Regions from separate parts of the Bradyrhizobium sp. USDA 223 genome, predicted to be linked through region 2. Evidence: predicted binding sites of a transcription regulator. Region 2 holds the regulator's gene; each other region holds the start of a gene.

Evidence for each region. Region 2 encodes LexA, which represses DNA repair genes until DNA is damaged. Its sites were predicted from a motif close to TGTTCNNNNTGTGTTCNG; they were not measured.
Region 1: a site for LexA is predicted at 1,653-1,670, ahead of ABIA40_RS30565 (YifB family Mg chelatase-like AAA ATPase). Genes of this name have one in related genera too.
Region 3: a site for LexA is predicted at 1,628-1,645, ahead of uvrA (excinuclease ABC subunit UvrA). Genes of this name have one in related genera too.

The regions. Positions count from the first base shown of each region.
Region 1 is NZ_JBIYDR010000001.1:6,551,337-6,555,027, forward strand. Features, by position in the region: gene ABIA40_RS30550 (CpaE family protein) at 1-281, shown strand, start outside; gene ABIA40_RS30555 (tetratricopeptide repeat protein) at 374-1,171, opposite strand; gene ABIA40_RS30560 (PilZ domain-containing protein) at 1,253-1,498, opposite strand; gene ABIA40_RS30565 (YifB family Mg chelatase-like AAA ATPase) at 1,728-3,266, shown strand; gene ABIA40_RS30570 (hypothetical protein) at 3,376-3,691, shown strand, end outside.
Region 2 is NZ_JBIYDR010000001.1:2,269,093-2,272,783, forward strand. Features, by position in the region: gene ABIA40_RS10355 (GAF domain-containing protein) at 1-113, opposite strand, end outside; gene ABIA40_RS10360 (hypothetical protein) at 331-765, opposite strand; gene lexA (transcriptional repressor LexA) at 1,151-1,852, opposite strand; gene glp (gephyrin-like molybdotransferase Glp) at 2,029-3,237, opposite strand; gene ABIA40_RS10375 (hypothetical protein) at 3,457-3,660, opposite strand.
Region 3 is NZ_JBIYDR010000001.1:2,376,522-2,380,212, reverse strand. Features, by position in the region: gene ABIA40_RS10890 (outer membrane protein) at 1-487, shown strand, start outside; gene ABIA40_RS10885 (outer membrane protein) at 711-1,466, shown strand; gene uvrA (excinuclease ABC subunit UvrA) at 1,742-3,691, shown strand, end outside.

The DNA.
Region 1 (3,691 bases), 4.3 Mb from region 2:
CGGAGATCGAGGTCAAGGCCTTCGCCAAGACCATGGAGAGCCAGCCGATCACGGTGATCCCGTTCGATTCGAAACTGTTCTCGACCGCGGCCAATAACGGCCAGATGATCGCGGAGGTCTCCAGGACCCACCGCACCACCGTTCTGTTTCAGAACATGGCGAACCGCCTCGCCGGCCGCGGCGAGGTGAAGAAGCCAAAGCGCTCGCTGCTCGAGCCGCTTTTGAAGAAGCTGAAGGGCAAGTCGGGACGCAGCTCGGCCCCGCATCGCAAGGCGTCTTAGGCGTAGCTTATTTGAGCATGATCTTTTCGGAAAACCGCTTCACACTTTGCGCTGACGCGGCCCTTCGGGTCCGGATCATGCTCTAGGGCGGACTACCTGTCCGCCCGCTGCTGCTTTTTCGCCAGCAGCTGCTTCAGCGCCGCGACTTTGGCCGCGGCCTGGTCCGGCGGCAGATCTGCCTTGACGAGGATTTCGGCCTCGGCCTCGCGACCCTGCAATCCCAGCACGAGCGCCAGATTGGCGCGGACCCGCGCATCGTTCTGATTGCGCTGATGGGCGCGGCCGAGCACCTGTTCGGCCTTCGATAGATTATTCTGCAGCATGTAGGACAGGCCGAGATTGGACAGCACGGTCGGCTCGTTCGGCACGATCTTCAACGCCGCGGCGTAATATTGCTGGGCTTCCTCGTTGCGGCCGAGCTGGTCGAGCACAGCGCCCTGCGCCGACAGGATGCGCCAATCGGGATCCTCGGGCGAATGCGCCCGGCCGAGGACGTCGAAGGCCTGCTGGAAATTGCCGTTGTCGGCGAGCGCGCGGCCGTAGCCGGCGAGCAGCGCCTTGTTGCCGGGACGGGCGAGCACGGCCTGCTCCAGCACTGCGACCGCCTGCGCGCGCTGGCCGCTGCCACGCAGCGCCTTGCCGTATTCGAGAGCAATGGCGGGATCGCTCGGCTTGGCGCGATAACGCTCGCGAAGTGCGTCCATCTCCGGCGTGGGGTCGGCCTTGCTGTCGGACTTGCCGTCAAGCTTGGCGGCGGACTCCCGCTTGCCGCCGAGCGCACCGGTGACGTCGTCGATGCCGGCCGTCTGACAGCCGCCGAGGGCGAGGATCAGGACGGCGGAACACAGATATCCCGCCGGGGGAAAGGCGAGGAACGAACGCTTGGGCATACTCTGATCACTCGGCAACTGATCAGAGATGCTTACCGATTAACGCTAAAGTCCCGTTAAGGAGGGCGCGCGTGTTGAGGTTCAGTCGACGAACTCGGCGCCGAATTCGCAGCCGATGCGCCAGCGCAGGCGGCATTGGCGGGAATAATCAGGCGCGAAGATGATGGTGAACTGCGGCGGCACTTCCAGAAATTCCGCCACCACTTTCACGCCGCCATCCGAAATATCCGTGATCGTGCAATCCCGCGGCAGCGAGCCCGCGCCAAAATGGATCTTGGCGAGGCGGCTGCACACCCGACGTTCGCTTCTCCGGCGATTTGCAAGCATTTGAACTGTTTCACCCGTTAGACCACGGCCCATCCCGCAGCCCTAGGAGTAGCGGACATTCGTTGGAATGTGCTGAGGAGAGAAGGTGGCATTCGAGACGTAGTGACGGGACCGCATTTACGCCTGGTTAGGATTTGACGGGCCGCCAAGCGATTGTTCCCGTATTGTTCTTGCGGAAACGGCCGCGCTCTGCTACCCCTAATTGCAGCAATGGGCAGGCTGGTTCGGCATGGTTCAGCGGGTTTCTACCGTCGCCTTTGAGGGGATCGAGGCCCGTGCGGTCGACGTGCAGGTGCAGGTCGCGCCCGGCCTGCCGGCCTTTGCCATCGTCGGCCTGCCGGACAAGGCGGTGTCGGAGGCGCGCGAGCGGGTGCGCTCGGCGCTGATCGCCTCGGGGCTGGCGCTGCCGGCGCGGCGGATCATCGTCAATCTGGCCCCGGCCGACCTCCCGAAGGAGGGCAGCCATTACGACCTGCCGATCGCGCTCGGGCTGATGGCCGCGATCGGCGCCATCCCGCCGGATGCGCTGACCGGCTTCACCGTGCTCGGCGAGCTCGGTCTCGACGGCTCGATCGCGCCGGTGGCCGGCGTCCTTCCCGCCGCGATCGGCGCCAATATGCGCGAGGAAGGACTGATCTGCCCGGCGTCCTGCGGCTCCGAGGCGGCGTGGGCGAGCCCGGACATCCAGATCATTGCCGCACACTCGCTGATCCAGATCGCCAACCATTTCAAGGGCACCCAGGTGCTGTCGCGGCCGACGCCGAAGGTGCACGAGGCCGCCGCCTCGACGCTCGACCTGCGCGACATCAAGGGCCAGGAAAGCGCCAAGCGCGCGCTGGAGATCGCGGCCGCCGGTGGGCACCACCTGCTCATGATCGGCGCGCCGGGCGCGGGCAAATCGATGTTGGCCGCGCGCCTGCCCTCGATCCTGCCGCCGCTGTCGCCGAGCGAGCTGCTCGAGGTCTCGATGATCGCCTCGGTCGCCGGCGAGATCGAAGGCGGCGCGCTGACGGCGCGGCGCCCGTTCCGCTCGCCACACCATTCCGCCAGCATGGCCGCGCTCACCGGCGGCGGCGCGCGCGCCAAGCCCGGCGAGATCTCGCTGGCGCATCAAGGCGTGCTGTTCCTCGACGAATTGCCGGAGTTCGATCCGCGCGTGCTGGATTCGCTGCGCCAGCCGCTGGAGAACGGCGAGGTCGCGGTGTCGCGCGCCAATCACCGCGTCACCTACCCTGCCCGCTTCATGCTGGTCGCGGCGATGAATCCCTGCCGCTGCGGCAATGCGTTCGAGCCCGGCTATGCCTGTAAGCGCGGCCGCATCGACCGCTGCACCGCCGATTATCAGGCGCGCATCTCCGGTCCTTTGATGGACCGCATCGATCTGCGCATCGAAGTGCCGGCGGTGACCGCCGCCGACCTGATCCTGCCGCCGCCGTCGGAAGGATCGGCCGAGGTCGCCGCCCGCGTCGCGGCGGCGCGCGACATCCAGCTGGCGCGCTATGCAGATGCAGGCCTGCCCCATGTCCGCACCAATGCCGAAGCCCCCGCTTCCGTGCTGGAGGAGATCGCAAAGCCGGACGCGCAGGGTCAGAAGCTGCTGCGCGACGCCGCCGAGACCATGCGCCTGTCGGCGCGCGGCTATCACCGCGTGCTGCGGGTGGCGCGCACGCTGGCCGACCTCGACCATGCCGACAAGATCGGCCGGCTGCACCTCGCCGAAGCGCTGTCCTACCGCGCACTCGCGGAGGATGTGCGCCAGCTGGCTTGATCATTCCGCGCATCAACCCGGCGGTAACGACTTTCCTTTACGCTCTACAAACCATAAGGCCCGACGCGTTTCGGTTGTGAGTTCCCCGGGGCCTAGCGAGTAGAGCGTCATGTTGCGTTTCAAGTTCCTGGCCTCGGCTGTTCCCGTGCTGGCGGCTGCGGTGTTCGCCCGCGCCGAGATCGGATCGGTGTCGCATCCCTGCATCGCGCTGGGCGACACATCGGTCGAGCTCACCTCGCTGTTCTGGACCGCCGGTGTGCATGTTGCCTTCACCGACGATCCCGCGCAGGCCACGGTGCGGGTCCAGATCACCGAGGATGCCGACGCCGCGGATTTTGCCGTGGTCGACGACGGCCTCGGCTCCGAGCCTGACACCTGCCAGGCCAGCCCTTCGACGCGTCTCGTCTCGATCGCCGCGCAGCCGG
Region 2 (3,691 bases):
CTGACGGCCTTGAACGCGGACAGCCCTTCGTCGTAGAGGCCGCCGCCGAATTCCAGCCGCATGCGCGTCCGGTCGGGTACCCAGAGTTCAACGACGCGAATGAAGGTCTTCATCGAGCCTGTCCGCCGCCTCAAGCCACTGCAGCATCGGTCATTTGGCTGCGGAGCGAACGTTCAAAATTCAGGCAGGACGGCCCAAACTTCATGCGGCGACGAGGCGCGGCGGCGGGCTCGCCGATCGAATGTCCTGAAACAAAAACCCACCGGGCTCGCCGGCCTCGGCCGGCGACGGCAATTTCAATCCCGGGCTCGGCCTTTCGGCCGAAGGGCGTCAGCCGATCGGCAGGCGCGTGATCGTGGGCCGCGTGTCGGCGACGGTCTGCGGCTTGTGCTCGCGCTCGGGGGCCGGCTGCGTCACCGGCAATTGCAGCACGGTCGCGCGCTGGCCTTCGACGAGCTGCGTCACCAGCACATATTTGCCGTCGGGAAATTCGATCGCGTCATGATGGCGATCGGGAATGTGCGGGTCGATCTTGCCGAACTTGCCGACGCGAGAGTTCACGGTGCGCGTCCAGATCCAGCGGTTGTCGTAGCGGACGTCGTCGGCGAAAGCGAGCTCCGTTCCCGGCAGCAGACAGACCGCGACGGAGGGATCGGCTTCAGAAGCGAAGCCGCGCGTCGAGGTGCCGCGGAAGGTTGTCGTGACGATCGTCTCGCCGACTACGGCGGGGCGCGTCGCGACGGCATGCAAGCTGTAGTCACACATCGGGTGCTCCTCATGCTGGGATAGCGACCCGCGTCTCTTTCGAGGCGCAGGCCTCTATCAGAGTGGAAGCATACAACGCTCTGCTCGGTTATGGGCAAATCTGCGGCTCGCGTTCGCAGCACGCGATCACATTATCTTTCCCGGATTCGATAGGAACAAACCTCGCGTCCTTGCATTCGGCCGGAGCTATCAGCACTGCCGGCACAACTCTACCGGCGAAGCAGAAATGGCTGCGCGCCTGCGCGGGCGAATGTCGCGCGGGAAGATGGACCGGACAGCCGGCGCAGAACCAGAGAAACCGTCCAGCCGGAGCGGACAAGTATCCGCTCCGATCCTGGATCGCCGATGCCGATCGAAGCGCGCGCGGCGCTTGAGACTTCCGGTATCAGTACTTCCGGTAAAGCCCGATCAACTTGCCCTGGATCTTCACGCGGTTCGGCGGAAGAATGCGGACCTCGTAGGCGGCATTGGCGGGCTCGAGCGCGATCGAGGCGCCGCGGCGGCGGAAGCGCTTGAGCGTGGCCTCCTCGTCGTCGATCAATGCCACCACGATGTCGCCGGTATTTGCGGTCTCGTTGCGCTGGATCAGCGCCATGTCGCCGTCGAGGATGCCGGCCTCGACCATCGAATCGCCGCGCACTTCGAGCGCGTAGTGCTCGCCCGAGCCGAGCATGTCCGGCGGCACGCTGATGGTGTGGCTGCGGGTCTGCAGTGCCTCGATCGGCGTGCCGGCGGCGATGCGGCCCATCACGGGCACCGCGACCGGGCGCTCGCCCTCGTCCGCGGGCGGGCTGGAGCTCGCGCGCACCTTGCCGAGATTGCCCTCGATGACGCTCGGGGTGAAGCCGCGGCGATTGCCGGCGGCGGCCTGGAGCTCGGGCAGCTTGATCACCTCGATGGCACGGGCACGGTTGGGCAGGCGGCGAATGAAGCCGCGCTCCTCGAGCGCAGTGATCAGGCGATGGATGCCTGACTTCGAGCGCAGGTCGAGCGCATCCTTCATCTCGTCGAAGGACGGCGGCACGCCGCTTTCCTTCAGACGCTCGCTGATGAACCGCAGAAGCTCGTATTGTTTGCGCGTCAACATCTCGACCAAAGTCCCCCGGTTGATGTCGTTCGATTCCGAGACGATGAAGTCGGCAATAAGCCGCTACATCCTCGAAACAAATCATGAACGGACACTATATGTTCGATATGTGTTCCGCAACTGCTTAATTTATGGTGAACGCGGCCAAACTCGCGGAATGCGTGTGGCTGGGCGGCTCAGACGGGCAGCCGGAGCACCTCGCAAGGCGTCCCTGCCTCGGCCTTCGGCGCGAACGGTGCACGCACGAGAAGTACCTGTGCCGCAGCGAGATTCGCAAGCAGGGAGGAGTCCTGATGGCTGACGGGAAGGGCGACGCGCGTGCCGTCGTCGCGCACCTCCAGTCGCGCACGCAGATAATCCTCGCGCTGGTCGTTGGCGGCGAGATCGCGGCCCAGCACGGCGCGCTCGCGCTGATGATGAATCGCTGAACGGCCCGACAGGGCGCGAATCAAGGGCACCATGAACAGGAAGGCGCACACGTAGGACGACACGGGATTGCCGGGCAGGCCGATCACGCGCATCGCGCCTAGTCGACCGTGCATCATCGGCTTGCCGGGCCGAATCGCGATCTTCCAGAACGCCATCGCGATGCCTTCGCCCTTGAGCGCCTGCTGGACCAGGTCGTGGTCGCCGACCGACGCACCGCCGGTCGTGATCAGGATGTCGGCGCCGCTCTCGCGCGCGCTGCGGATGCCGGCGGACGTCGCCTCCAGCGTATCGGCGGCAATTCCGAGGTCGATGGTCTCGGCGCCCTCGCTGCGGGCGAGCGCATGCAGGGCATAGCCGTTGGAATAGACGATCTGGCCACGACCAGGCGTGGTGCCTGGCATCACGAGCTCGTCGCCGGTGGCGAGAACGGCAACCCTCGGGCGGCGGATGACGGCGAGATGCGGATGATTCATTCCGGCGGCAAGGGCGAGATCGCGCTCGGTGAGACGGATTCCCTTGCGCAGCAGCACGTCTCCTTCGCGGAAGTCGACGCCTGCAGGGCGGATGTGCCGGCCGAAAATGGCGGCTTCCTTGATCGTGACATGTTTGCCGTCGGCAGCCGTGTCCTCCTGGATCACGACGGCATCGGCGCCGTCGGGAACGACGCCGCCGGTGAAGATCCGCACGGCTTCGCCGGGGCCGACGCTTCCCGCGAACGGCCGGCCCGCCGCGACCTCACCGACGACGGTCAACCTCGAATCGTATGCCGCGTCCGCCGTGCGCACGGCATAGCCGTCCATCGCCGACATTGCCTCCGGCGGCTGCGTGCGCCGTGCCGCGACATCGCGGGCGAGCACACGATGGTAGGCCTCGTCGAGGCAAACCATCTGTTCAGCCAGCGGCTCGACGCCGGCCAACACCGCGGCAAGCGCGTCAGAAACCGGCATCAGGGCCACGGGCGAACTCCTGCTGAGCACATCAGTCAATGGGCGGCGAGAGTTCTAGCCGAGTGCAGGCGTGAGGCAAAGCAGCACGCGGGATGATTTATCCTGCGTGATCGCGGGGTGGAGGAGGTCGGCTCAACTCCGCCGCGGCATGATGCGGAAGGCGAGACAGACCGGAACGAGGATTGCCATGGCAAGGACGAGAATGACGAGCGCCACGGCCAGCATCGGTCAACGCTCCGTCGGATCGCCTGGACTGAAATCCGCGACGTCGGGCGCCTTGGGACCCTGATCTTTGTCGGGCAGCGGATCGGCCTGGGATTTCAGGTCGGCGGCCTTGCTGATCAGCTTGGCGGAGAGGTCAGAATCCGAGGTGGTTCTAGCGAATTCGAGCAGGAGAGAGGCTTGCTTGGTGAGATAGGTCTTGCCCAGCACGTCGATCAGTCCAATGTAGAAGTCCCAACGG
Region 3 (3,691 bases), 110 kb from region 2:
CGTTGGCTACAACTGGCAGACCTCCAACGTCGTGTTCGGCATCGAAGCTGATGGCGCGTGGGCTGACGTAAACGCCTCAGCGACCGGTCTTGTTGATTTTGGTGGCGCCCTCGTTCCCACGACGGTCAGTTCGCGTATCGACGCGCTCGGCACCGTGCGTGGTCGCATCGGCTGGCTCGCTTCCCCGAGCGTCCTGCTGTACGCCACGGGTGGTTACGCCTGGATCAACAACAAGATCAGCGTCAGCGCGCCCCCTGTTCTGAGCCTCTCGGAGAGCCAGTTCCATTCGGGCTGGACGGTCGGCGCGGGCGTCGAGGCGATGTTTGCTCCGAACTGGTCGGTCAAGGGCGAGTACCTCTATCGCAGCCTGGGCGGCGAGACCTACTTCTCGGGCGTCTTCCCGGTCAACACCGGCACTCTCGACCTCCACACCGTGCAGGTCGGCGTGAACTACCACTTCGGCGGCCCGGTCGTCGCCAAGTACTGAGCTTCGTCTCTGACGCATCATCGTCACGAAAGGCCGGCCTCGCGCCGGCCTTTTTGTTTGTTGCGGCCGCCCGTTCGCTCGCGTTTTCGAAGGGGTGTGGCCGCTGGGTGACACAACCTTTGGCTTAAATGGTGTAAAAGCAATGACGTTGCTTGAGTCATAAGGTCCGCTGCTCTTCCGCTCTCCGGAAGACCGGAATGAGAAATGGAAGTGGGGAATGGATATGAAGAAGCTTTTGCTGGCTTCGGCCAGCTTGTTCGCACTCAGCGCGTTGTCACCGGCCTCGGCGGCCGATTTGGCGGCCCGCCCCTACACCAAGGCTCCGGTGGCGCCGATCGCGGTGTACAACTGGAGCGGCTTCTACCTCGGCGCCAACGCCGGCGGTGGCTGGAGCCGCAACTGTTGGGATCTCACCAGTGTCGGCCCCGTCGTGGTCGCTCCGGCGGTGGCCGAAGGTTGTCACAATGCGACCGGCGCACTCGTCGGCGGCCAGATCGGTTATCGCTGGCAGTCCGCCAACTGGGTGTTCGGTCTCGAAGCCCAGGGCGACTGGGCTGACCTGAAGGGTTCGAACATCAGCTCGCCTGCCGCGCTCGCGCCGCTGGTGAACGAGACCAGGATCGACGCCATCGGCCTCTTCACTGGCCAGGTCGGTTATGCCTGGAACAACGTGCTTTGGTACGTGAAGGGCGGCGCTGCCGTCACTCACAACAAGTACACTGGCAGTTTTGGCGGCGTTACGCTCGACACCGCGAACGAAACGCGCTGGGGCGGTACGGTCGGCACCGGCATAGAATTCGGCTTCGCCCCGAACTGGTCGGTCGCTGTCGAATACAACCACCTGTTCATGGGCAGGCACAACGAGACCTTCACCTTCCTCGGCGTGACCACTCGCACCGACAGCATCAAGCAGGACGTGGACATGGCTACCGTTCGCCTCAACTACACCTTCGGTGGCCCGGTCGTCGCGAAGTACTGATCAAGACCGACGTCACATCGTCACGAAAGGCCGGCCTCGCGCCGGCCTTTCTTTTTTGGCCGGGTTGCTCCGGGAGCGGTTCCGCGCGTTCCTGCTGCCAGATCCCGCCAGCACGCCAACAATCCGTTGACGATTCGCAAGTCCCACTGGAAATCCGCCGCCGTTCTTCCTACGTTCGCTGCCATACCCATCGGCGCCGATCCCGGTTCCGGGCGCAGCGCGCCTTTTTTGTTGGCGCGATCGCGCACCTTTGGGCTTCCTTGAGGGCAACTCGGATGGATGAAGTGATCAAGGCGAAGCGCCAACAACAGAACGCGGGCTCGAGCCTGCGCGCAATTACGATCCGCGGCGCGCGCGAGCACAACCTCAAGAATATCGACGTCGAGATTCCCCGCGACAAGCTGGTGGTGTTCACCGGGCTATCCGGCTCCGGCAAATCCTCGCTCGCCTTCGACACGATCTATGCCGAGGGCCAGCGCCGCTACGTCGAATCGCTGTCGGCCTATGCCCGCCAGTTTCTGGAGATGATGCAGAAGCCCGACGTCGACCAGATCGACGGCCTGTCGCCGGCAATCTCGATCGAGCAGAAGACGACGTCGAAGAACCCGCGCTCCACCGTCGGCACCGTCACCGAGATCTACGACTACATGCGCCTCTTGTGGGCCCGCGTCGGCGTGCCCTATTCGCCGGCCACGGGCCTGCCGATCGAGAGCCAGACCGTCTCCCAGATGGTCGACCGCGTGCTGGCGCTGCCCGAGGGCACCCGCCTCTATCTGCTCGCCCCCGTCGTGCGCGGCCGCAAGGGCGAGTACAGGAAGGAGCTCGCCGAATGGCTCAAGAAGGGCTTTCAGCGCGTCAAGATCGACGGCACCTTCCATGAGCTGGCGGAAGCCCCTAGCCTCGACAAGAAATTCCCGCACGACATCGACGTGGTGGTCGATCGCATCGTGGTGCGCGCCGATATCGGCCAGCGCCTCGCCGAGAGCTTTGAGACCGCGCTGAAGCTCGCCGAAGGCCTTGCCGTCGTCGAGTTCGCCGATGCGCCCGCGGCTTCTGCGCCTGCGGAGGAAAAGAAGAAGACCGCGAAAATCCACGACAAGAGCGGGCCCGAGCGCATCCTGTTCTCGGAAAAGTTCGCCTGCCCGGTCTCCGGCTTCACCATCCCCGAGATCGAGCCGCGCCTGTTCTCCTTCAACAATCCCTATGGCGCCTGCCCCGCCTGCGGCGGCCTCGGCGTCGAGCAGCATGTCGACGAAGACCTCGTCATCCCCGAGAAGGATCTGACGCTGCGCAAGGGCGCGATCGCGCCCTGGGCCAAATCGTCGTCGCCCTATTACGTGCAGACGCTGACCGCGCTCGGCAAGCACTACAAGTTCACGCTCGACACCAAGTGGAAGGATCTGCCGAAGAAGACGCAAAACGCGCTCCTCTACGGCTCGGGCGAGGACGAGATCAAGTTCTCCTACGAGGACGGGGTGCGCTCCTACGACACCAAGAAGCCGTTCGAGGGCGTCATCACCAACATCAACCGCCGCTACCGCGAGACCGAGAGCGAGTGGGCGCGCGAGGAGCTGGCGAAATATTTCCACGACGTCCCCTGCGAGGGCTGCAAGGGCTTTCGGCTCAAGCCCGAGGCGCTCTGCGTCAAGGTCGGCGGCAAGCATATCGGCGAAATCTCGGAGCTGTCCGTGAAGGGCGCCGGCGCGTGGTTCGAGACCGTGCCGGAGGCGCTGAACGCGCAGCAGAACGAGATCGCGGGCCGCATCCTGAAGGAGATCCGCGAGCGCCTCACCTTCCTGCTCGACGTCGGCCTCAATTATCTGACGCTGTCCCGCTCCTCCGGCACGCTGTCCGGCGGCGAGAGCCAGCGCATCCGCCTCGCCTCGCAGATCGGCTCGGGGCTCACAGGCGTGCTCTACGTGCTGGACGAGCCTTCGATCGGCCTGCACCAGCGCGACAACGCCCGCCTGCTCGATACGCTGAAGCGGCTGCGCGACCTCGGCAACACCGTGGTCGTGGTCGAGCATGACGAGGACGCCATCCGCCTTGCGGACTACGTGCTCGACATCGGCCCCGGCGCCGGCATGCATGGCGGCAACATCGTCGCCGAAGGCACGCCCGCCGAGATCATGCGCAACCCGAAATCGCTGACCGGCAAGTACCTGACCGGCGAGCTCGAGGTCGAGGTGCCGGAGCGGCGTCCGCCGAACCATCGCCGTACCATC